3 regions of the Proteiniborus sp. DW1 genome follow, and region 3 is predicted to be linked to each of the others. Evidence: riboswitches for the same ligand, from Rfam matches in the RefSeq annotation. Region 3 holds a riboswitch; each other region holds the start of a gene.
The links. A riboswitch is a leader RNA that binds a small molecule or an ion and turns the genes downstream of it on or off. The one in region 3 is predicted to bind molybdenum cofactor.
Positions count from the first base shown of each region.

Region 1 (8,686 bases), on a different contig from region 3:
AACTATACGGTACTATTATAAAGGAGGTATTCATTTGATATATGCTATCTTGCTTTTTTCTATAGGACTATTGTTGATTATTAAAGGCGGTGATTGGTTTACTGATTCTGCAATTACCCTAGCTAGGGCTTCAGGACTTCCAGAGGTGCTTATTGGAGCCACTATTGTAAGCTTAGCTACTACATTGCCTGAATCTATTGTTTCTATATCAGCAGCCAAAGATGGATTTACAACTATGAGTATTGGCAATGCAGTAGGTTCAATTATTTGCAATACTGGATTAATACTTGCACTTATCTGTGTTATAAGCCCAAGTAAAATAACTAGCAACTTCTTTAGGTTAAAATCAATTCTTTTGTCGCTATATTTAATTATAATGTCATACCTAGCACTGGATAGAGTAATAGATAAGTCAGATTCATTAGTTCTTATTGCCATGCTAATTATCTATGTAATTTTAGATTTTTTTATTCTAAAAAATAGAATAGAAAAAAAAACTACTAGCCATAAGCTTGATTTAGAGCCTAAAATGAAATTAAGAATTGGAGTACTTTTTGTAGTTGGTGCATTGACTATATTTGGAGGTGCAGAACTATTGGTACATAGTGGTGTAGTAATTGCAAGGAGCATAGGTGTTCCTGAATCAGTTATAGCCCTGTCAATAATTGCACTAGGCACATCTTTGCCTGAATTGGCGACGGCAATAACCACTATTAAAAAAGGTCATACTAATATGGCAATAGGCAATATAGTAGGATCAAACATCATGAACATCACTATGGTCATTGGAGTATCTGCTTTTGTAGCACCACTTAAGGTTTTAAAACAAAATATATTATTGGATTTTCCTGCTGCTCTTATAATAGTGTCAATTTTAATAATCCCCTCATTTATTAAAAAGAAGACTTATAGAGTCCAAGGTATAGTTTTATTAGTAATCTATGTTATATATTTAGTGTTTTTATATGGTTTTTATTTAGGTTAAAAACTTCTACCAAAATATTAGTTTTACTTGAATAAAAGGTTAGTAAAAGCCTTCATGCTCAATAATTAAATAAGATTAGCTATACATCCGAGTAGATGCAAAGCTAATCCTATTAATCAAGTTAATTATATTAAGTTGGCTGATGGTTTTTTATTCGTTCTATAACCTGTATAATAACAAGTGCTAACGTACCACCTACTAAAGCAGTTATAAGCTGTGGAAAGCTTAGCGCGGCTTTTATTGGAGGCTTTACTGTCAAAATAAAATTCACAGCAGAGTATAATAGTCCAAACTTTATAAGAGCTGCAACTATGATTCCTATTATCTTACTTCTTTTTCTTATTAGACCGTATGCCGTAGCATAAATAATATTTCCTGCTACAATAAATGGGACAACTATAATCATTGCAGGAGGTTGAACTCCTAATACTACAGCCATAAATGGAGTGGTAAATCCAATAGCTATAGCCCAAGGTAATCCACATATGTGAGCTGCTAAAATTAGTACTGCGTTTATTCCTGAGCCAGTTATTAACTGTCCCATTTTAACGAACTGAAATACTAAAGCAATTGCAAGCAATAAAGCCGCTTTTGTTAGGGTTCTAACTTTTACATCCACTTTTCCCACCTAAATCTTTGCTCTTTTTATATAGTGAGTATGTAATAGCTTATGAGCCTTATGTCCATTAGCTTCTCCAAGGTATTCTTCATATAATGCTTTTATTTCTGGATTAGTATGAGACTTTCTTAAAGGCATTTCTTTATCAATATTATATAGGCCTTGTGCTCTTAGCTTACATACTTCTTCAGTTTTATCCTTATCCATTATAATTGGCTGTCCTCCACCATTTATACATCCACCTTGACATCCCATTACTTCAATAAAATGATAATCAGCTTCACCTTTTCTCACCTTACCTAAAAGTTTGCTTGCATTCCCTGTGCCATGTGCAACAGCTACTTTCACATCAAGGTTTCCTATTCTAACAGTAGCTTCTTTGATTCCTTCTAATCCTCTAACAGGCGTATAGTCTATCTCTTTTAAGTCTTGATTAGATAATATATCTGCAACAGTCCTTAGAGCTGCTTCCATAACACCTCCAGTGGTTCCAAATATCACAGCTGCTCCAGTAGATTCTCCCATAACCTTATCAAACTGTTGTTCTTCTAAGGATGCAAAATCTATTCTGGCTTCCTTTATCATCTTAGCTAATTCTCTAGTTGTAATAACTGCATCTACATCTCTGAGTCCATCTACAGATAGCTCTTCACGTGCAGATTCATACTTTTTAGCTGTACAAGGCATTACAGATACTACAAAAATTTTCTTCGGATCTATTCCCATTTTTTCTGCATAATATGACTTAGTTAATGCCCCTAGCATTTGATGGGGTGATTTACAGCTAGATAAATTATCTAAAAAATCATTATGAAAATGTTCACAATATTTAATCCATCCAGGCGAACAGGAAGTAATCATAGGAAGTTTTCCACCATTCTTTAATCTTCCTATAAGTTCTGTACCTTCCTCAATAATTGTCAAATCTGCTGCAAAATCTGTATCAAACACTCTATCAAATCCCAATCTTCTAAGAGCTGTCACCATTTTGCCTTCTACATTGGTTCCAATAGGCATACCAAATTCCTCACCTAAAGCAACTCTCACTGCTGGAGCAGTTTGAACAATAACGTATTTTTCATTATCTTCAAGAGCTTCCCACACTCTATCTCTATCGTCTTTTTCTCTTAATGCACCAACTGGACAAACCTTTATACACTGTCCACAATTAATACATGCTAACTCTGATAAACTTTTTTCAAAAGGAGTAGTTACTACTGTTCTAACTCCTCTTCCCCCAAAATCTATAACTCCTGTTCCTTGCACATTCTTGCATACACTTACACATCTTCCACAAAGTATACATTTGTTTTGGTCCCTAACTATTGCTGGTGAGGCCTGATCTACAGTATGTGTCTTGTTATTATTTTGATAACTTATCTCACCTATACCCATTTCTTCTGAAAGCTTTTGAAGTTCACAGTTTAGATTTCGTGAACAAGTAAGGCATTCTCTATCATGACGTGCCAAAATAAGTTCAAGAATAGTTGCTCTGGCCTCTCTCACCTTCTTTGAAGCAGTCCATACTTCCATACCTTCTTGAACTTGAAGAAGACATGATGCCTGTAGAGCTCTAGCCCCCTTTACCTCTACAACGCACATTCTACAAGAGCCTACTTCGTTTATTTCTTTTAAAAAACATAGAGTAGGAATGTGAATATTCAATCCCCTAGCTGCTTCTAGGACTGTAATACCTTTTGGCACTTGAGTTTTTATGCCATTGATTGTTAAGTTAACCATTTCCACAATAACACTCCCCTTCATCATTTATATTAAAAAAACAGAAAACTCCTTATAAAATGAGTTTTTTTCGCATGGTAAAAAACCGATACGTCTATATGATGTCGGTAAAAAATCCTCCTTTCCAAACACGGGAGGCATGAACATTTCTATTCATACCCATAGGCTTATATCCATTGACTCTTGTCTTTAGGATTATAAACTCGGAGTTATTCTATTTCTAAAAAAATTCTATTTCAATGTTATTCTTTTGTCAACTTTATTTCTAAATTTTATCATTTTTCTTAAAAAATTAAAAAATCGAAAAATAAAAAAGCCATAGCTAGAATAATTTCAACTATGGCTTTCTATCTATTTTTTCTTAGATTTATACCTTAGATTATGGTCAAGTATACTTTTTCTTACTCTAATGTTTTCAGGAGTAATCTCTAGTAGTTCATCATCTTCTATGAATTCTAGTGCTTCTTCAAGACTCATAATCTTAGGTGGTGAAAGTCTTAGTGCATCATCTGAACCTGATGCTCTCGTATTTGTAAGCTGTTTTCTCTTACATACATTCACTTCTATATCCCCTGATTTTGCATTTTGCCCTACTACCATACCTTCATATACCTTGGTTCCTGGTGTAATGAATAGTATTCCTCTTTCTTGGGCTGCATACAACCCATATGTCACTGCTTCTCCAGATTCAAAGGCTACTAGTGAACCTTGTGGTCTTCTAGGTATATCTCCTTTATATGGCTGATATCCTTCAAATACTGAATTCAATATTCCATTACCTCTAGTATCTGTCATGAACTCTGAGCGATAACCAATTAAGCCTCTAGCTGGTATCATAAACTCTAATCTAGTATAGCCTCCACTAGGTTGAGTCATAGTAATCAGTTCACCTTTTCTCTGGCCTAGCTTTTCTATAACTGAACCTACGTATTCTTCAGGCACATCTATAATAACTTTTTCAATAGGTTCATGTTTTTTTCCATCTATAGTTTTAAATAAAACCTCTGGCTTTGAGACTTGAAATTCGTATCCTTCTCTTCTCATAGTCTCTATTAATATTGAGAGATGAAGTTCTCCTCTTCCTGATACCTTAAATGAATCTGTTGATTCAGTTTCTTCTACTCTTAAGCTTACATCTGTATTAAGCTCCTTAAAAAGTCTTTCTCTAACCTGTCTGGATGTCACGAATTTTCCTTCTTGACCAGCAAAAGGACTGTTATTAACTGAAAATGTCATTGCAATAGTTGGTTCAGATATCTTAACAAAAGGAAGTGGCTCTGGTCTTTCTGGTGCACATATAGTGTCCCCTATGTGTATTCCTTCTACACCAGATACTGCTATTATGCTTCCTATTTCAGCACTATCTACTTCTACTCTATTAAGTCCCTCGAACTCGTATATCTTGGTTATTTTTACTTTTTTCTGAACCTCTGGTTCTAAATAATTCACTATCACAGCTGGCTCATTTACTTTAATGCTTCCCCTTTCAACCTTTCCAATACCTATTCTACCCACATACTCGTTATAGTCTATTGTAGATATTAGAACTTGAAGAGGCTCATCTCTCTCTCCTTCTGGAGCTGGGATGTATTTTATTATGGTTTCAAATAAATCTTCCATATTGTCTTTTTGTTCATTCATATCTAATGAAGCAGTTCCACCTTTTGCAGATGCAAATACAAAGGGACAATCCAGTTGGCTCTCATCTGCGCCTAACTCTATGAATAAGTCCAGAACTTCATCTATTACTTCGTTTGGTCTTGCCTCTGGCCTATCTATCTTATTTATACATACTATTACAGGTAGATTTAATTCTAATGCATTTTTTAATACAAACTTTGTCTGTGGCATAGCACCTTCAAAAGCATCTACTACTAAAATCACTCCATTTACCATTTTAAGAACACGTTCTACTTCTCCCCCAAAGTCGGCATGACCAGGAGTATCTATAATATTTATTTTTATATCTTTATAATATACAGCTGTATTTTTGGATAGTATTGTGATACCACGTTCTCTTTCTAAGTCGTTTGAATCCATAACCCTTTCTGTAAGGACTTGATTTACCCTAAATGTACCACTTTGTCTTAAAAGCTGGTCAACTAGTGTAGTTTTGCCATGATCAACATGGGCGATTATAGCTAAGTTTCGTATATCATCTCTTTTTGTTTTCACTATTATTCCTCTTTCCAAATAAAATTCCAACAAAAGCTATTTTATCATACTATATATAAAAATCAATAAAAATTGATAAATGATACTCTTAAAAAACATATATTTAGTTTCTTCCAGTTCAAGTAGATATATTAATCCAAAAATACCCTCTAAATTAATGAGAGTAGCTATGCTCTAATTCTACTTTTTATTTTTTTCTTTCTTCTTTTCTTTTATTCTCTTTGCTGTTTCTACTATTTTTATCACTCTTGGATTTCTTACTAACTCTATTATTTTTATTACCTCTAATATCCTTGTTAGGACTTCCTTTAACTCTAGTGTTTTTTCTCTCATTTCCTTTTTTCCTAGGCCATATTAAACATTTTCCTCCAAAGCCTATTAAATCAGTTCTTCCAGCCTGTACAAGAGCTTCATATACTAAGTCATAATTCTTAGGGTTTCTGTATTGTATCAATGCCCTTTGCATTGCCTTTTCCCGAGAGTTTTTAGGTACATATACTTCTTCCATTGTTCTAGGGTCTAAGCCTGTATAATACATGCAGGTCGATAAAGTTCCTGGTGTTGGATAAAAGTCTTGTACCTGTTCAGGCATATAGCCTAAATCCCTAAGATATTCTGCTAGCTCTATAGCTTCTTTTAGTGTAGAGCCTGGATGACTGGACATTAAATATGGCACTATAAACTGAGTTAAGCCTAGATCTTCATTTATTTTTTTATATTTATTCACGAACTTTTCATATACTTCCTTCTTAGGTTTACCCATTTTCTCTAGTACATTTGGAGATATATGTTCAGGTGCAACCTTTAATTGACCACTTATATGATGCTGGCATAACTCGTTGAAGAATTCATCATCTTTGTCATGTATTAGATAGTCATATCTTATTCCAGAACGAACAAAAACCTTTTTTACATTTGGCAACTGTCTTAATTTTCTTAAAAGGCTTAAATAATCCTGATGATCTATATATAATTGACTACAAGGATTTGGAAAAAGACATTGTTTGTTTTTACATACTCCATACTTAACCTGCTTTTCACAGGCTCTGTGTCTAAAGTTAGCTGTAGGTCCTCCTACATCATGTATATATCCCTTAAAGTCTGGTTCCCAAACAATCTTATTAGCCTCTGTAATTATGGATATATGGCTCCTAGCTTGTACAACTCTTCCTTGATGAAAAGTAAGGGCACAAAAACTACAGCTTCCAAAGCAACCTCTGTTACTTATGATACTAAATTTAACCTCTTCTATGGCAGGAACCCCACCTGCTTCCTCATATATTGGATGGTAGTTTCTCATGTATTGCAAGGAGTATGTTTTATCTAGTTCAGACTGTTCCAATGGCTTTGCAGGTGGATTTTCTACTACATATACATCTCTATAGGGCTCTATTAAAGTCTTACCCCACATTGCGTCCATATTATTGTGCTGAACCATGAAGCTTTCAGCATATTTTTTCTTTGATTCAATTATTTCATCATATGATGGCAATATAATACCATCATGTATATGGCTTATTGTCTTAGTTTTATATACAGTTCCTTTTATGAAGTTTAGATATTGAATATCTATTCCATTATCAAGACCATGGGCAATATCAATTATTTGCTTTTCTCCCATACCGTACACTAATAAATCTGCTTTTGAATCTAATAGTATTGAACGTCTGACCTTATCATCCCAATAGTCATAGTGAGCTAATCTTCTAAGACTAGCCTCTATTCCCCCTAGTATAATAGGTACATCGCTATAGGCTTCCTTTGCTCTGTTTCCATAGACTATAGTTGCTCTATCTGGACGAAGTCCCATCTTTCCACCTGGGGAATATGCATCTGCTTTCCTTCTTCTCTTGGCAACTGTATAATGGTTTACCATTGAATCAATATTTCCACCAGTTATTAAAAATGCAAGTCTAGGCTTTCCAAGTTTTCTAAAGTCCTTAGTGCTTTGCCAAGAAGGTTGAGATATGACCCCTACTTTAAAGCCCTCATTTTCTAATAATCTTCCAATTATGGCAGCTCCAAAGGAAGGATGGTCTACATATGCATCTCCTGTAATCAGTATAAAGTCCGGCTGTTCCCAGCCTCTTTCCTTCATTTCTTCTTTATTTATAGGTAAAAATTGAAGCATAAAATCATTCCTTTAATTTTTAATTCAATTACCGTTTAAACTAAGTCTTACTTTGTCTGCATTACTAATGCACTTCTTCACCCACTGTGGAACTTTTTCATTTTCTGAAATTTCCTCTGTTGTCATCCAATAGACTTCTGCAACCTCACTAGGTGACGCTGGGTATGGCTCACCTTTTTCAAGCTTACAGAGAAATATCACATCTACAACTGGCCCCCACTTTTTAGAAATAAACCCTATGCTTTCGATATATATCAACTTCTCACTAAGTTCAATACCTACCTCTTCCATTACTTCTCTTCTTAAAGTATTTTCAAGAACATTGTATTCTTCTCCCTCATTCTCTACTTTACCACCTACCATAGCAATTATTCCAGGCGCATACTCTTCCTTCTCACTTCTTTTTATCATAAGCCATTTATCATCTCTATATATAGCTCCTACGACATTTATTACATTTTTTATAGTGTCCATGCCTGCCTCCTAAAGTACATTTTCCGACAGTTTTTACTGTTACATTATATCTTACCATTTAATAAGATGTAACGCTAGAAAAACTGATGATTTTAGAAGTAATTCTCAAAATAAAAAGGAACAAAAGATATAAACTTACTCTTGCTCCTTTAACTAATCCTACTTAATAATTTCAAGCTTTTTCTTAATATTATATACTTCTTTCTCTGTTTGATAATCCTTATAACCAAGAAACTCAATATCATCTGTTATTTTGTCAAGTTTAGTTAATGTAGATACATGATTTGCAGCATTTTTACCTTCTAAATCATTAATTTTATCTTCTAGACTGTCAAATCGCCCTAGAACTTCTTTATGATTGTTATCAACCTTGCTTTCGAGCTTGTTAAGCTTATCATCTATATTGCTAACATTTGTCTCAATCTTATCTAACCTATTTTCTTGACTATCAAGCTTATTTTCTAAGCCAACAAATCTGTTTTCCAGATTGTCAAACCTATTTTCCAAGCCAACAAATCTGTTTTCTAGATTGTCAAACCTATTTTCCAAGCCAACAAATTTG
Region 1 covers NZ_FMDO01000013.1:31,859-40,544, reverse strand. Annotated here, with positions in the region: gene DW1_RS03210 (calcium/sodium antiporter) at 35-985, shown strand; gene DW1_RS03205 (ECF transporter S component) at 1,116-1,604, opposite strand; gene DW1_RS03200 (NADH-dependent [FeFe] hydrogenase, group A6) at 1,614-3,350, opposite strand; molybdenum cofactor riboswitch at 3,446-3,565, opposite strand; gene typA (translational GTPase TypA) at 3,696-5,519, opposite strand; gene DW1_RS03190 (YgiQ family radical SAM protein) at 5,707-7,650, opposite strand; gene DW1_RS03185 (NUDIX hydrolase) at 7,675-8,124, opposite strand; gene DW1_RS03180 (hypothetical protein) at 8,284-8,686, opposite strand, start outside.
Region 1: it holds a riboswitch for molybdenum cofactor, as region 3 does, so the genes downstream of both, DW1_RS03200 (NADH-dependent [FeFe] hydrogenase, group A6) here and pruA (L-glutamate gamma-semialdehyde dehydrogenase) in region 3, are expected to answer to the same signal.

Region 2 (8,686 bases), on a different contig from region 3:
TAAGAAATATGGCCATCCGTCAGAAATAATGGATGAAATAGCTAGTGTAACTCCATCATATGCGGGTATTAGCTATGATAGATTAGAGAAAGTTGGCATTCAGTGGCCGTGTCCAGACAAAGAGCATCCTGGTACAAAATATCTTCATAAGGCTTCTATTGCAAGAGGTAAAGGCTTATTTATGCCAATAGATTATACAGTAAGTGCTGAAACTCCTGACTCAGAGTATCCATTTATCTTTACGACAGGAAGAATATTGTATCACTATCATACTAGAACTATGACAGGTAAAGTAGAAGGACTAAATAGAATAGCTCCTGAATCCTATGTTGAAATAAATGAAGCGACAGCTATTAAGCTTGGAATATCTCACGGAGAAAAGGTAAAGTTAGCTTCAAGACGTGGAGAAATAACTACAACAGCAAAGGTAACTGATATAATAGAAGAAAATGTACTATTTATGCCATTCCACTTTGCTGAAGGTGCTGCTAACTACCTAACTAATAGTAAACTAGATTCAATAGCAAAAATACCAGAGCTTAAAGTGGCTGCTGTTAAAATTCAAAAGATAGGGAGCTGAGATGTCTATGAAAAAGTATGAGCAAATAATGAAATATGCTATGCAAATGGAGCTTGATGGATATAATTTTTTCAAAGAAAAAGCAGAAAAGTTTAATAATCCAACTACAAGAAAGCTATTTTTAGATTTAGCAGATGTAGAAATGGAGCACTACAACTTCATAAAAGAACAATTAGAGGAATATCTTGAAACAGACTCATTTAATATTAAGTCAGAGGGCTTTAATAGAGATGAAAAAAATATTTTTGAGTCTAGAGAAAAGTCTGAACATATAGCTGAGACTTTAATGGAATCTGATATTCCAGATTTAACTGTGCTAAGGATGGCTTATTTAATTGAAAGAGATTATGCGGAATTCTATAGAAAAGCAGCAGAAAGTGCTGACGATGAAGTAGCAAAAACTTTATTCAATAAATTAGCTGAGTGGGAAGATGGTCATGAAAGATTATTCAAATCTGAATATGACAGAAGAATGAAGGAATATATGAATCTTCCTTGGGGAGGATAAAAATGTTTAGAGTTGGAATAATTACAGCCAGTGATAAAGGCTCAAAAGGTGAAAGAGAAGATTTAAGTGGTAAGGTTATTTCTGATATTTTGGAGAAAAAGGGGTATACTGTTGAGAGGTATGTTATTCTTCCAGACGATGAGGACAGTATATCAAGAGAAATGGTTCATATGTCAGATGAACTGAAGCTAGATTTAATATTAACTACAGGTGGTACTGGATTTAGTAAAAGAGATGTAACTCCAGAAGCAACTATTAAGGTATGTGATAGAATGGCTCCAGGAATATCAGAAGCCATTAGATACTATAGTTTGAGTATTACACCAAGAGCTATGCTATCAAGGGCAGCATCAGGAATACGAAAAGAGACACTTATAGTTAATTTGCCTGGAAGTCCAAAGGCTGTAAGAGAATCTTTAGAATATATTATTGATAGTATACATCATGGTCTTGAGATATTAACAGGTAAAACAGGTGAATGTGCTAGATAGGTGATATATATGAAGAAGTTTGGTACTGCTGTCATACTAGCAGGTGGTAAAAGTTCTAGAATGGGCTTTGATAAGCAACTACTGAAAATTAATGAAAGAAGACTTATGGATAGTCTCATAATGAAACTCAACCAGGAGTTTGATGAGATTATTATAGTAACTAATAGACCTGAGTGCTATAAGGGGCTTGGGGATAAGATAATTAGTGACATAATAGTCGGAAGAGGCCCGTTAAGCGGCATACATGCAGGATTAACCATGGCTTCAAATGAATTTTCCTACTTTCTAGCATGTGACATGCCTAATATAAATTTTGATTATATAAGATATATGAAGAATAGTATTAGATGCATAGATACTTCTGCTTGTATTACTAGATTTGGTAGTTGGATAGAGCCTTTTAATGCTTTTTATTCTAAAAAACTCAAAATTGAAATAGAGAAGCATCTTTTTAGTGGTAATAGATCTATTAATTCACTATTAGAGAAGGTGGATGTATACTATATAAGTGAAGAAGAGGCTAGAAGGTTTAGTCCTAATTGGGATATGTTTTTGAATCTCAATACAAAGGAAGACTTAAATAACTATTTGATTAAAATTGCTAATGAATAAAGAGGTAAATCCTATGAATGATACAAAAAAAGTAGATATAATAAGAGTGAAGGGTGACAATATATTAAAAGAAGAAGACATAGTAGTTTCAGAATATCCTTTTACTATATTTATAAATGATGAAGAATTTATAACACTACTATGTAGTCCAAAATCTCTTAAATATTTGACTGTAGGTTTTCTTTATTCAGAAGGTTTTATAAGTTCTACTTCAGACATTGTTAATCTAAAAATAGACGAAGAAAAAGGTCTTTCTTATGTTGAGTTAAAAAATAAAAGCTCATTAATAGAAAAACTGTATGGGAAAAGAACTATTACATCAGGCTGTGGTAAGGGTACACTGTTTTATAATGTATTAGATTCCTTTAAGTCTAAGAAGATAAATAATTACTTAACTATAACCTTAGATGAAATAAAGAACCTTGTAAAAGCCTTTAGTAAAAACTCAGAGCTTTTTTTAAATACAGGAGGGGTTCATAGTTGTGCCCTATGTAGCTTTAATGATATACTTATCTTTGAAGAAGACATAGGAAGACATAATGCATTAGATAAGGTACTAGGAAGAGCATTAGTGGAGGATATCCCCTTAACAGACAAGATACTTCTAGTTAGTGGAAGGATATCGTCTGAAATGCTTATAAAGACTGCAAAAAGAGAAATTCCTATACTAGTATCTAGAGCAGCTCCTACTAGTCTTGCAGTAGAATTAGCAAGAGAATTAAATATAACCCTCATAGGCTTTGCCAGAGGAGAAAAAATGAATATCTACTCAAATTTTCCGAGCTTAAACTTCTAAAGTCAATGTTGACCATGAAGTCTAGCCGATGGGTATAAGGAGAAATTCTTGTGCCTCCCGTATTTGGAAAGGAAAGTTTTAACCTGTTGGTAAAATTTAATGTTTTGCCACTAGTTTAAAACAGTCCTTTTTGGGACTGTCTTTTTTTATGATCTAACCTAACTTTTCGAATGCTTTAATCGAGAAATTGCTGGTAGGTCAAATGTATCAAGCACCAAGTTTGAACGACCGAAGGGAGTTAGCAGATTTAGTTATTTGACTGCTAATGACCTAACTCGATTGATTTGAATGCCTTTTTAAAAGAATCGTAGGTAGGTCAAACGCAAGGAGAATCAAATTTATGCGAGTGATAGCGAGCCAATAAATTTAAATTATGAGATTGCGGTAAACGACTTATCCCTACTTGTTGAATTCTTTTATCAGGAAGTGATTAGCAGGTCAAATATCCCAATCACCGAATTTATGGAGGGTAGTCACAAATAAATTTGCATTCGGAAATTGCGGTTAAAAAAACTACATAATAAAAGGAGGAAAAAATACTCATGAAAAAGTTTTTGTTAATTTCTTTAAGTATCTTACTTGTATTTTCTTTATTAGTTGGATGTACACCTAAATCTACAGATCAACCTGAAAATTCCGTAGATCAATCTAATGGCAATAGAAATGATAACGAAGAAAAATTAGGTGGAAGTATTATACTTTCTACAACTACTAGTACACAAGATAGTAAACTTTTAGATTATTTGCTTCCTAAATTTACTGAAGATACAGGTATAGAAGTTAAGGTTATAGCAGTAGGAACTGGTAAAGCTCTTCAAATGGGGAAAGATGGAGATGCAGATATACTACTTGTACATGCTAAAGCATCAGAAGAAGAGTTTGTTAAAGAAGGTCATGGTACTGAAAGACATGATGTAATGTATAATGATTTTATACTAGTTGGACCAAAAGACGATCCTCTAAAGTTAAAGGAAAATTCACCAAATGATATTCTTACAGGTTTAACTACTATCTCTGAAAACCAAGCTAAATTTGTTTCAAGAGGTGACGATTCAGGTACTCATAAGAAAGAATTAGAAATATGGAAAACAGCTGGCATAGAACCACAAGGAGATTGGTACTTATCAGCAGGTAGTGGAATGGGCGATGTATTGAAAATAGCTTCAGAAAAACAAGGTTATACATTAACAGATAGAGCAACTTATCTTAGCTTAAGAGATACATTAGATCTTGATATAATAATAGAAAAAGACGAGAATTTATTTAATCAATATGGTATAATACCAGTAAACCCAGAAAAAAGTGATAAAATAAATGCTGAGGGAGCAAAAGCATTTATGGATTGGATGTTGTCTGAAAAAGGACAAAAACTAATAGGTGAATTTGGTGTAGATAAGTATGGAATGCCATTATTCGTACCTAATGGAAAGTAAAAATTGAAATCATATATTATAAGCTAAAATAATATAAAAGTTATTTACTCAAGTAGTATAATTAAGAGCTATAAGAAGTTATACTAGCTGCATGCTTAGCCTCACTGGCAGCATGCGGCTATTTTTCTATAATAATTATTTTAGGGATTCATGCTTGCCTAGCTTAGAGTCGGAACTGCATAGCTCAAGGAAAGTGCAATGGTATGTAGCAAACAATGCTATGCTAGGATTTTTACAAAGGGGAGAATTAAATGGACTATATTTTAAATGGTTTTAAAGAAGCAGGATACTTACTAATAAGTTTAGATAAAGAAGTATATAAGATAATATTATTATCATTATTTGTATCCTCTTTATCTACTATTCTTTCTTCAATAATATCTATACCCTTAGGTATTTATTTAGGAATAAAGGAGTTTAAAGGTAAACGCCTATTTTCAAGATTAGTATACACAATGATGAGTGTTCCTTCAGTAATAGTGGGATTGGTAGTTGCTATATTACTTTCAAGAAAGGGGCCATTAGGATTTCTTGACTTACTATATACTCCTACAGCTATGATAATTGCTCAAACATTATTAGTAACTCCTCTAATAATTGGGCTAACATACAGTCTTTCAAAAAACCGTGGAAAGACTATTGAAAAGGTAGGAAAAACTTTAGGTGCAGGGAAGCTTGATATAATAATACTTATAATAAAAGAACTAAAAGTAGATATCTTAGTTAATATTGCAACAGCTTTTTCAAGAGCCATATCTGAGGTTGGAGCAGTTATGATAGTTGGAGGAAATATAAAAAACCATACAAGAGTTATTACAACAACTATTTCAATGATGAATTCTATGGGAGATTATCCTATGGCAATAGCTTTAGGAATTGTGCTTTTAATAATTTCTTTTGGGGTAAATAGCATAATATACTCCTATCAAGGAGAGGATTAATTTGAAAGTATCTATAAATAATATAAAAAAATATTACAATGATAAACTAGTACTAGATATAGAAAAGCTAGAAATAGAAAAAGGAAAAATAACAGGGATAATTGGTCCTAATGGCTCTGGTAAAAGTACATTGCTTAACATAATCGCAGGACTGGATGATGAATATACGGGTACAGTATCGTATGACCAATCAGTCATTAATTCGAAACCATATGACAGGATGACATTAGTTTCACAAAAACCCTATCTTTTTAAAAGAAAAGTTTATCTAAACATTGAATATCCTTTAAAAATTAGAAAATTTAATAAAGAAGATATAAAAAACAGAGTCAATAAAGTAATCAGTAGGTTAGGGATTGAAGGACTTAGAGATAAAAAGGCACATTTACTTTCTGGAGGAGAATCACAAAAAGTATCTTTGGCAAGGGCACTAGTGTTTGAACCTGAGCTTTTATTACTAGATGAGCCTACATCAAATATAGATCCAGAATCCATTAAGGTTTTAGAAAGAGAAATATTAAACTTTAATCGGGAAACAGGAGCAACGGTTATAATTGTTACACATAATCTAGAGCAGTCAAATAGAATATGTGACAATATTATTTATCTTGAAAAGGGAAGGGTGACCTATTAGAATGGACTTTTTCAATGTAGTTTCAGTTGAAGCTGGAAGGAAAATGATGCTAGAGGCTTTTAACGAGTATAGTATTGAAATAGAAGAGATTAATATACTAGAAGCAACAGATAGAATACTTGCTGAGGATATAGTAGCTAAAGAAAATGTACCTGAGTTCAACCGTTCAACAGTAGATGGATATGCAGTTAAGAGCTCTGACACCCATGGAGCAAGTGAATCTATTCCAAGCTTCTTAACTCTTTTAGGAGAAATTAGAATGGGTGAAGAAACAAATATAAAGTTATCCAACGGTGAGGCTATTTATGTGCCTACAGGCGGTATGGTACCAGAAGGCTCAGATGCAGTAATAATGATTGAATATGCAGAAAAACTTGATGACTCAACCTTAATGGTATATAGACCTCTATCAGTTGGTGAGAATGTTATATTAAAAGGTGATGACATAAAAATAGGAGAGAGAATAATTGAAAAGGGAAAAAGATTATCTTCTCAAGATATAGGAGTTTTAGCAGCCCTTGGTGTATCAAATATAAAGGTATATAAAAAGCCTAGATTTTTTATAATTTCAACTGGTGACGAAATAGTAGACTTAGAGGAAGAACTCACTATGGGAAAAGTGAGAGATATAAATAGCTATGCACTTCATTCTTTGATTACGAAGTTAGGTGGTAAGGTTGCTGGTAGGTCCATTGTGAGAGATGACTTTGAACTGTTAAGAGGAAGTGTGGAAAAGGCACTTGATGTCTCAGACATAGTAATAATTTCTGGGGGAAGCTCAGTAGGAACTAGAGATTATACTAGCAAGGTAATAAATTCATTTGACGGTAAAGGTGTTTTTGTGCACGGAGTATCTATAAAACCAGGAAAGCCTACAATTATAGGAGAAGGAAAAGGGAAAGCAATATTTGGACTGCCGGGACATCCTGTTTCTTCAATAATTGTTTTCAAGGTATTTATAGAGTATTTCATAAGAAATTTATTGAATATAAAAGATAAAGTTAGCAAAACTACTGCAATACTTGATTTCAATTTTCCCTCATCACCAGGAAAAGAAACATATCAATTGGTCAATGTGGTAGAAAGAGAAGGAAAAACATATGCAATACCAACTTTTGGGAAGTCGGGAATGATTACATTACTTTCTAAATCAGATGGATATATTGTACTAAAGCCACATGAAGAAGGGATATTAAAAGGAGAGATAAGAGAGGTATATTTCTTATAGTTTGCTAGATAAAGAAATGCTAAGAAACATAAGCGTAGATACTTAATGGATTATAAATCTACACTCGCTAAGAGTTGTAGATTTAATCTGAAGTTCGCTTAATATTTCTATTATGTTTCGAGTTAAGGTAGAATGATAGAAAGCGAGGGAGACTATTGAAAAAGGAAGATAGAAGTATTTATATAGGTAATACAGATGTTGATGAAGCCAGAAGACTATATTATGAAAGGCTAGCTAAAGAATTTGAACACGAAGAAATTCAAGTTCTAGAAGCTTTAGGAAGAATAACTTATGAAGCAATTTATGCAAAAACCTCATCTCCACATTATAATGCAGCAGCAATGGACGGAATATTAGTAAAATCTAAAGACACAGAGGGAGCTAGTGATGTAAATCCTAAAGTGTTAGAGCTAAATAAAGACTTTATTTATATAAATACAGGCAATCCAGTAACTGAACCATTTGATGCAGTTATTATGATAGAGGATGTAATAGAATTAGGTGACAGTAAGGTTCAGATTCTTAAAGCGGCTCACCCTTGGCAGCATATAAGACCTATAGGAGAAGATATAGTAGCTACAGAAATGATAATACCATCAAGACATAAAATAAGACCTATAGACATAGGAGCTCTTATATCAGGTGGAATTCAAACCTTAAAGGTGTATAAAAGACCGAGGGTTGGAATTATACCAACAGGAACAGAGATAATAGACGATATTAATAGTTTGACCATAGGTAAAATACTAGATTCTAACTCTAGAGTTTTTGAAGGATTAATATTAGAGTATGGTGGAACTCCAAATAGATATGGACCAGTAGAAGATGAATATGAGCTTCTTAAGAATTCAATACTTAAAGGAATAGAGGAGAATGATATATTATTAGTAAATGCAGGCTCATCTGCAGGAACGAAGGACTATACTGTAAAGATAATAGAGGAAATTGGAGAAGTAATAGTTCATGGAATCGCCCTTAAACCAGGTAAGCCTACAATTCTTGGAGTAGTTAAAGGCAAACCTGTCATAGGAATCCCAGGATATCCAGTTTCTGCTTATTTAGTCTTTGATACATTTGTTAAGCCTTTAATATTAAAACATATAGGGCTTGAAGAAGAAAAAGAAGAAATAGTCAAAGCAACTGTATCAAAGAGAATAGTTTCCTCATTAAAAAATAGAGAATTAATTAGGGTAAACTTAGGGTATGTAAATAATAAGCTAGTGGCCACTCCACTACCAGGAGGAGCAGGTGTCACTATGAGCTTAGTTAAGGCTGATGGCATCGCTGTAATCCCTCGTAATCTTGAAGGCATAGAAGCTGGAGATGAAGTTGATGTTAAACTACTAAAGCCTTTAAGTAATATTAAAGAAACTTTAGTTTCTATAGGAAGTCATGATTTGATTATGGATATAATTGCAGATATGATCAGGCTTGTTTCAGGACATGTAGGAAGCATGGGTGGA
Region 2 covers NZ_FMDO01000062.1:43,771-52,456, reverse strand. Annotated here, with positions in the region: gene fdhF (formate dehydrogenase subunit alpha) at 1-580, shown strand, start outside; gene DW1_RS14915 (ferritin-like domain-containing protein) at 588-1,088, shown strand; gene DW1_RS14910 (MogA/MoaB family molybdenum cofactor biosynthesis protein) at 1,091-1,579, shown strand; gene DW1_RS14905 (molybdenum cofactor guanylyltransferase) at 1,589-2,191, shown strand; gene fdhD (formate dehydrogenase accessory sulfurtransferase FdhD) at 2,205-2,987, shown strand; molybdenum cofactor riboswitch at 2,956-3,077, shown strand; gene DW1_RS14895 (ABC transporter substrate-binding protein) at 3,530-4,420, shown strand; gene DW1_RS14890 (ABC transporter permease) at 4,672-5,361, shown strand; gene DW1_RS14885 (ATP-binding cassette domain-containing protein) at 5,363-5,995, shown strand; gene glp (molybdopterin molybdotransferase MoeA) at 5,997-7,223, shown strand; gene DW1_RS14875 (molybdopterin biosynthesis protein) at 7,379-8,686, shown strand, end outside.
Region 2: it holds a riboswitch for molybdenum cofactor, as region 3 does, so the genes downstream of both, DW1_RS14895 (ABC transporter substrate-binding protein) here and pruA (L-glutamate gamma-semialdehyde dehydrogenase) in region 3, are expected to answer to the same signal.

Region 3 (4,622 bases):
ATTTTAAAGTTATGAATAATTTTAACATAATATCATAATCAAATCACTATATAAACCTTTTTATACAAGTAGGATATCTCCGCAATAAAAGCCTTATTTTCCTAATTAAATCATTTATTTTTTTCTTCATAACTTTTGGCCTATTTTAAGATTATATTATTTGCATATTATATTCTAGTTATTCACACAAGTTTAACATATCTGACTGCTTCTAATAGACTCCGGACTGATCATAATGAAAAAGCAATAACCCCGTCCCCTTGCTTTACGATTCATAGCAACAATTATTCCATAAACGAATATCTATAACTACCAGGTGCATTAAAAGTTTCCTTTATCACTCTAGGACTTACCCATCTAAGCAGATTTAGTTTACTTCCAGCCTTATCATTTGTTCCTGAAGCTCTTCCTCCACCAAATGGTTGCTGACCTACAACTGCTCCTGTAGGCTTATCATTTATATATAAATTGCCTGCCGCATATTCAAGTATATTCTCCATTTCAACTATAGCTTTTCTATTCTGAGAAAATATTGACCCAGTTAGTCCATAAACGGTAGATTCATTACAGATATTAAGGGTTTCTTCAAATTTATTATCCTCATACACATATATCGTAAGTACAGGTCCAAAGATTTCTTCCGTCATTGTTTTAAAGAATGGATTTTTAGTAGCTATAATTGTCGGTTCTATAAAATACCCTATAGTATCATCACAATTTCCTCCCACGATTATTTCAGCTTCATTAGAATTATTAGCATACTCAATATATCCTTTAATTTTATCAAAGGATTTTTTATCTATAACAGCACCCATAAAATTAGTAAAGTCTTCTACATCTCCTACTTTAATAGTCTCAACCTCGCTAATCAATTTTTCCTTTACCTCGTTCCACAGGCTTTCAGGTATATATGCTCGAGAAGCAGCTGAACACTTTTGCCCTTGATATTCAAAAGCACCTCTTATTAAAGCAGTAACTAGCTTATCAACATCTGCATCTTTGTGAGCAAATACAAAGTCCTTTCCACCTGTCTCCCCAACAAGCCTAGGATAAGATCTATATTTATCTATATTTGCACCTACTGTTTTCCACATTCCATTAAATACTTCTGTAGAACCTGTAAAATGAACTCCTCCAAGCCATTCACTATTAAATACTATATCTCCAATTAAGCTTCCTGAGCCAGGAATAAAGTTTATCACTCCATCAGGTAAACCTGCCTCCTGTAGTAGTTTCATAAAGAAATAGTTAGAATACACAGCTGAACCTGATGGTTTCCATACAACTGTATTTCCCATTAAAGCAGGAGATATAGATAAGTTTCCACCTATAGCAGTGAAATTAAAAGGGGTTACTGCAAAAACAAATCCCTCAAGAGGTCTGTACTCCATTCTATTCCAGCTCTCATTTGTGGAGATTATTTGCTCACTGTAGATTTCTGACATATAATACACATTAAATCTAAGAAAATCTATCAATTCACAAGCAGAGTCAATTTCAGCCTGATGAGCTGTTTTACTTTGTCCTAGCATAGTTGCTGCATTTAAAGTAGTTCTCCAAGGTCCTGCTAGCAACTCAGCGGCTTTTAAAAAAATTGATGCCCTATGCTGCCATGGCATTTTAGACCATTCTCTTTTAGCTTCCAAAGCTGCTTCAATTGCTAATTTTACTTCCTTTTCTCCCGCCATATGATAAGTTGCAAGAACATGATTTTTGTTGTGGGGAATGATGCATTCTTGAGTTTGACCCGTATGTACTTCCTTTCCTCCTATTATTAAAGGAATTTCATAATGCTTCTGTTTAAGTTCAGAGATTTTTAACTTGAGGTTCATTCTTTCAGAACTTTCTTTGTCATAGGTTAGAACAGGTTCATTTTCTGGCTTTTTTACCTTAAAACAGCTGTTAGACATAAAAATCCTCCTTTTAATAATGTTTTGAATATCATCAAAGTTTTAAAAGAAGGTATCCTTGATCATAGCAAACAAACTAAATCAATATATTGTTTAGTTTGTTTCAACTACGTTCCCTTCTTTCCAAACTGGGAGGCAAAGCTGCTTCCAACTTTACCCTAACAGTCTTTTGTTCATAGGTAGAACCTCTTGGAACAAGAGACTCGAAGAAACTTTCAATATAAACTTGTCTAGACACACTATAGTTGTGGCAATTCTAAATTTTCAGAAAATAAATAATTCCATAAATATTATATGCCGTTTTAGGGACAAATTCAACTTTTTATAGCTTAAAGGACAGGCATAGTTTTTGTTCAGTCTACAGCCCTAGATATTTCCTTTATATTGTTTTTTCCATCACTTTAATCTCCCAGTTTTTTTCAGGATGAATTGAACTAACTACTTCTTTTACTACTTTGAATCCGATTTTGGTCCAAAATTTAAATCCACTTTCGTTTTGCTTTAACACACCTAGTCTTATTCTAGAGTATCCTTTTTTTTTGCATGTTAACTATAAATTCTTCTATGAATGCTTTTCCATATCCTTGTCTATGAAAGTCTCCATGAATTAATAATAATCCTATATATACTGCATCTTCATCTGGATAACTCATTATATAATCAATAATTCCAATATCTTGACTATTTATAGATATTAAACTGTATCTCTTATTCTTCAAACTTGAATTTGGCGGTATACTATTTTTATCTTCGATGACAGTTCCCATTGAAGGCTTTCCATTCATTGAAATTTTGGGACAAGGGGACGTTTCATCCGTCTTGCTTTGGGACAAGGGGACGTTTCATCCGTCTTGCTTTGCGCTCTTCTCGATTATTATCTTCCTCATCTCTAATATTCTACTTAGTTATCGTATACTTATATCTGTCTCATTATAACTTTTTTGATCATCTCATTTTTCTTCATTCAAAAATTTAGTTATATCATCGCTTCTATCATTCCAACTCAGTGGAAACTCTTGCATTCTTCTAATCGATTCTAAATATAAAAACATCATCCTTCAAATTTTTCACTTACCTCATTATTTAAGTAATCAAATAGTTTATTATTTGTTAAAACTTTCTTCATCAAAATATCCTCCCTCATTATTTAAGTCTTAAAGAGTAACTTTAATAGGAGGACCTCTTTAGGTTGTTACAAACCATATATATAATATAATAAAATAAATATACATAAAAATATTAGCTTTCTCATAAATCTACATCCAAAAATAGAAATTATTGTTTCTATTTTTATAATATTAGCTAAATTATATAATAATTTAGCTAATATTACCACTGATTTATCCTTTACTTTTTATTAGTTCAAACTCCTTGGCCAATACTTTTATAAAGAGCAATAATACAATCCCCTTATAGCTTCGATTAGCGAATCTTTTCAAATGAATATCTTAAAGATGTAGTAATGAATGATTAAAATATTATATTATTGCATCTTAGGGGGTAATTTAGACGAATAACTAAAAAGCGAAAAGAGAAAACTAAAAGAAATAAATTTTTTCTAAAAAGCCTCTCTCTTTAGTCTATACAACTAAAAAGAAAGGCTTCTATCTTCATCTCATCATATCTTTTATTTGTGCTACATCCTTATCTCCTCTACCAGATAAATTAATTATTATAACCTTATCTTTACTTAGATTTTTAGCTAACTTCATTCCATAGGCTATGGCATGGGAGCTTTCTAAGGCTGGTATTATCCCCTCAGTTTTCGATAATTTAAAGAATGCATTTAAGGCTTCTTCATCAGTTACGGATTTGTATTCAGCTCTTTTTATATCACTGTAGTAGCTATGCTCTGGTCCTACTCCTGGATAATCTAGTCCTGCTGCGATAGAATGCGTATTATGCTTTAGTAAGTAGCTTTTAAAACCATGTATTACACCCACATTACCTCTACTTATACTAGCTGCATGTTCCTTTGTATCAATTCCTCTTCCAGCTGGCTCTACTCCTACCATTTTTACTTCTTTATCATTGTAAAATGGTGAAAATAACCCTATGGCATTACTTCCTCCTCCAACACAAGCTACTACATAGTCAGGTAATCTGCCTTCTTTTTCTATTATTTGCTTTCTTGCTTCTTTTCCTATTACTGATTGGAATGTCCTTACTATCATTGGAAATGGATGAGGTCCTACTGCTGAACCAAGAAGATAAAAGGTATAATCTTTATTTTTTACATAGTCCTCTAATGCCCTATCTACTGCTTCTTTTAGTGTCCTATTTCCTTCCTTTACAGCTACCACTTTTGCTCCTAGCATTTCCATTCTAAAAACATTTAATTCTTGTCTTTTAGTGTCTTCTTCACCCATATAAATGGTGCAATCTAATCCAAGTAAGGCACATACTGTAGCTGTAGCAACACCATGCTGTCCTGCACCTGTCTCTCCTATTATTCTTGTTTTTCTCATCCTTTTAGCAAGCAGGCCCTGTCCCATTGCATTGTTAATCTTGTGAGCTCCAGTATGGTTTAAGTCTTCTCTTTTTAGATAAATCTTAGCTCCTCTCATCTCTTCTGTTAGTCTCTCTGCAAAGTATAGTGGGCTCTCTCTACCTACATATTCTCTTAAATAATAGTCTAGCTCTTTTAAGAATACTTCATCCTCCATTGCATTGTAAAACTCTTCTTCTAGCTCATCTAATACTAACTTTAAT
Region 3 covers NZ_FMDO01000058.1:17,250-21,871, forward strand. Annotated here, with positions in the region: gene pruA (L-glutamate gamma-semialdehyde dehydrogenase) at 285-1,910, opposite strand; molybdenum cofactor riboswitch at 2,011-2,131, opposite strand; gene DW1_RS14320 (GNAT family N-acetyltransferase) at 2,432-2,695, opposite strand; gene trpB (tryptophan synthase subunit beta) at 3,521-4,622, opposite strand, start outside.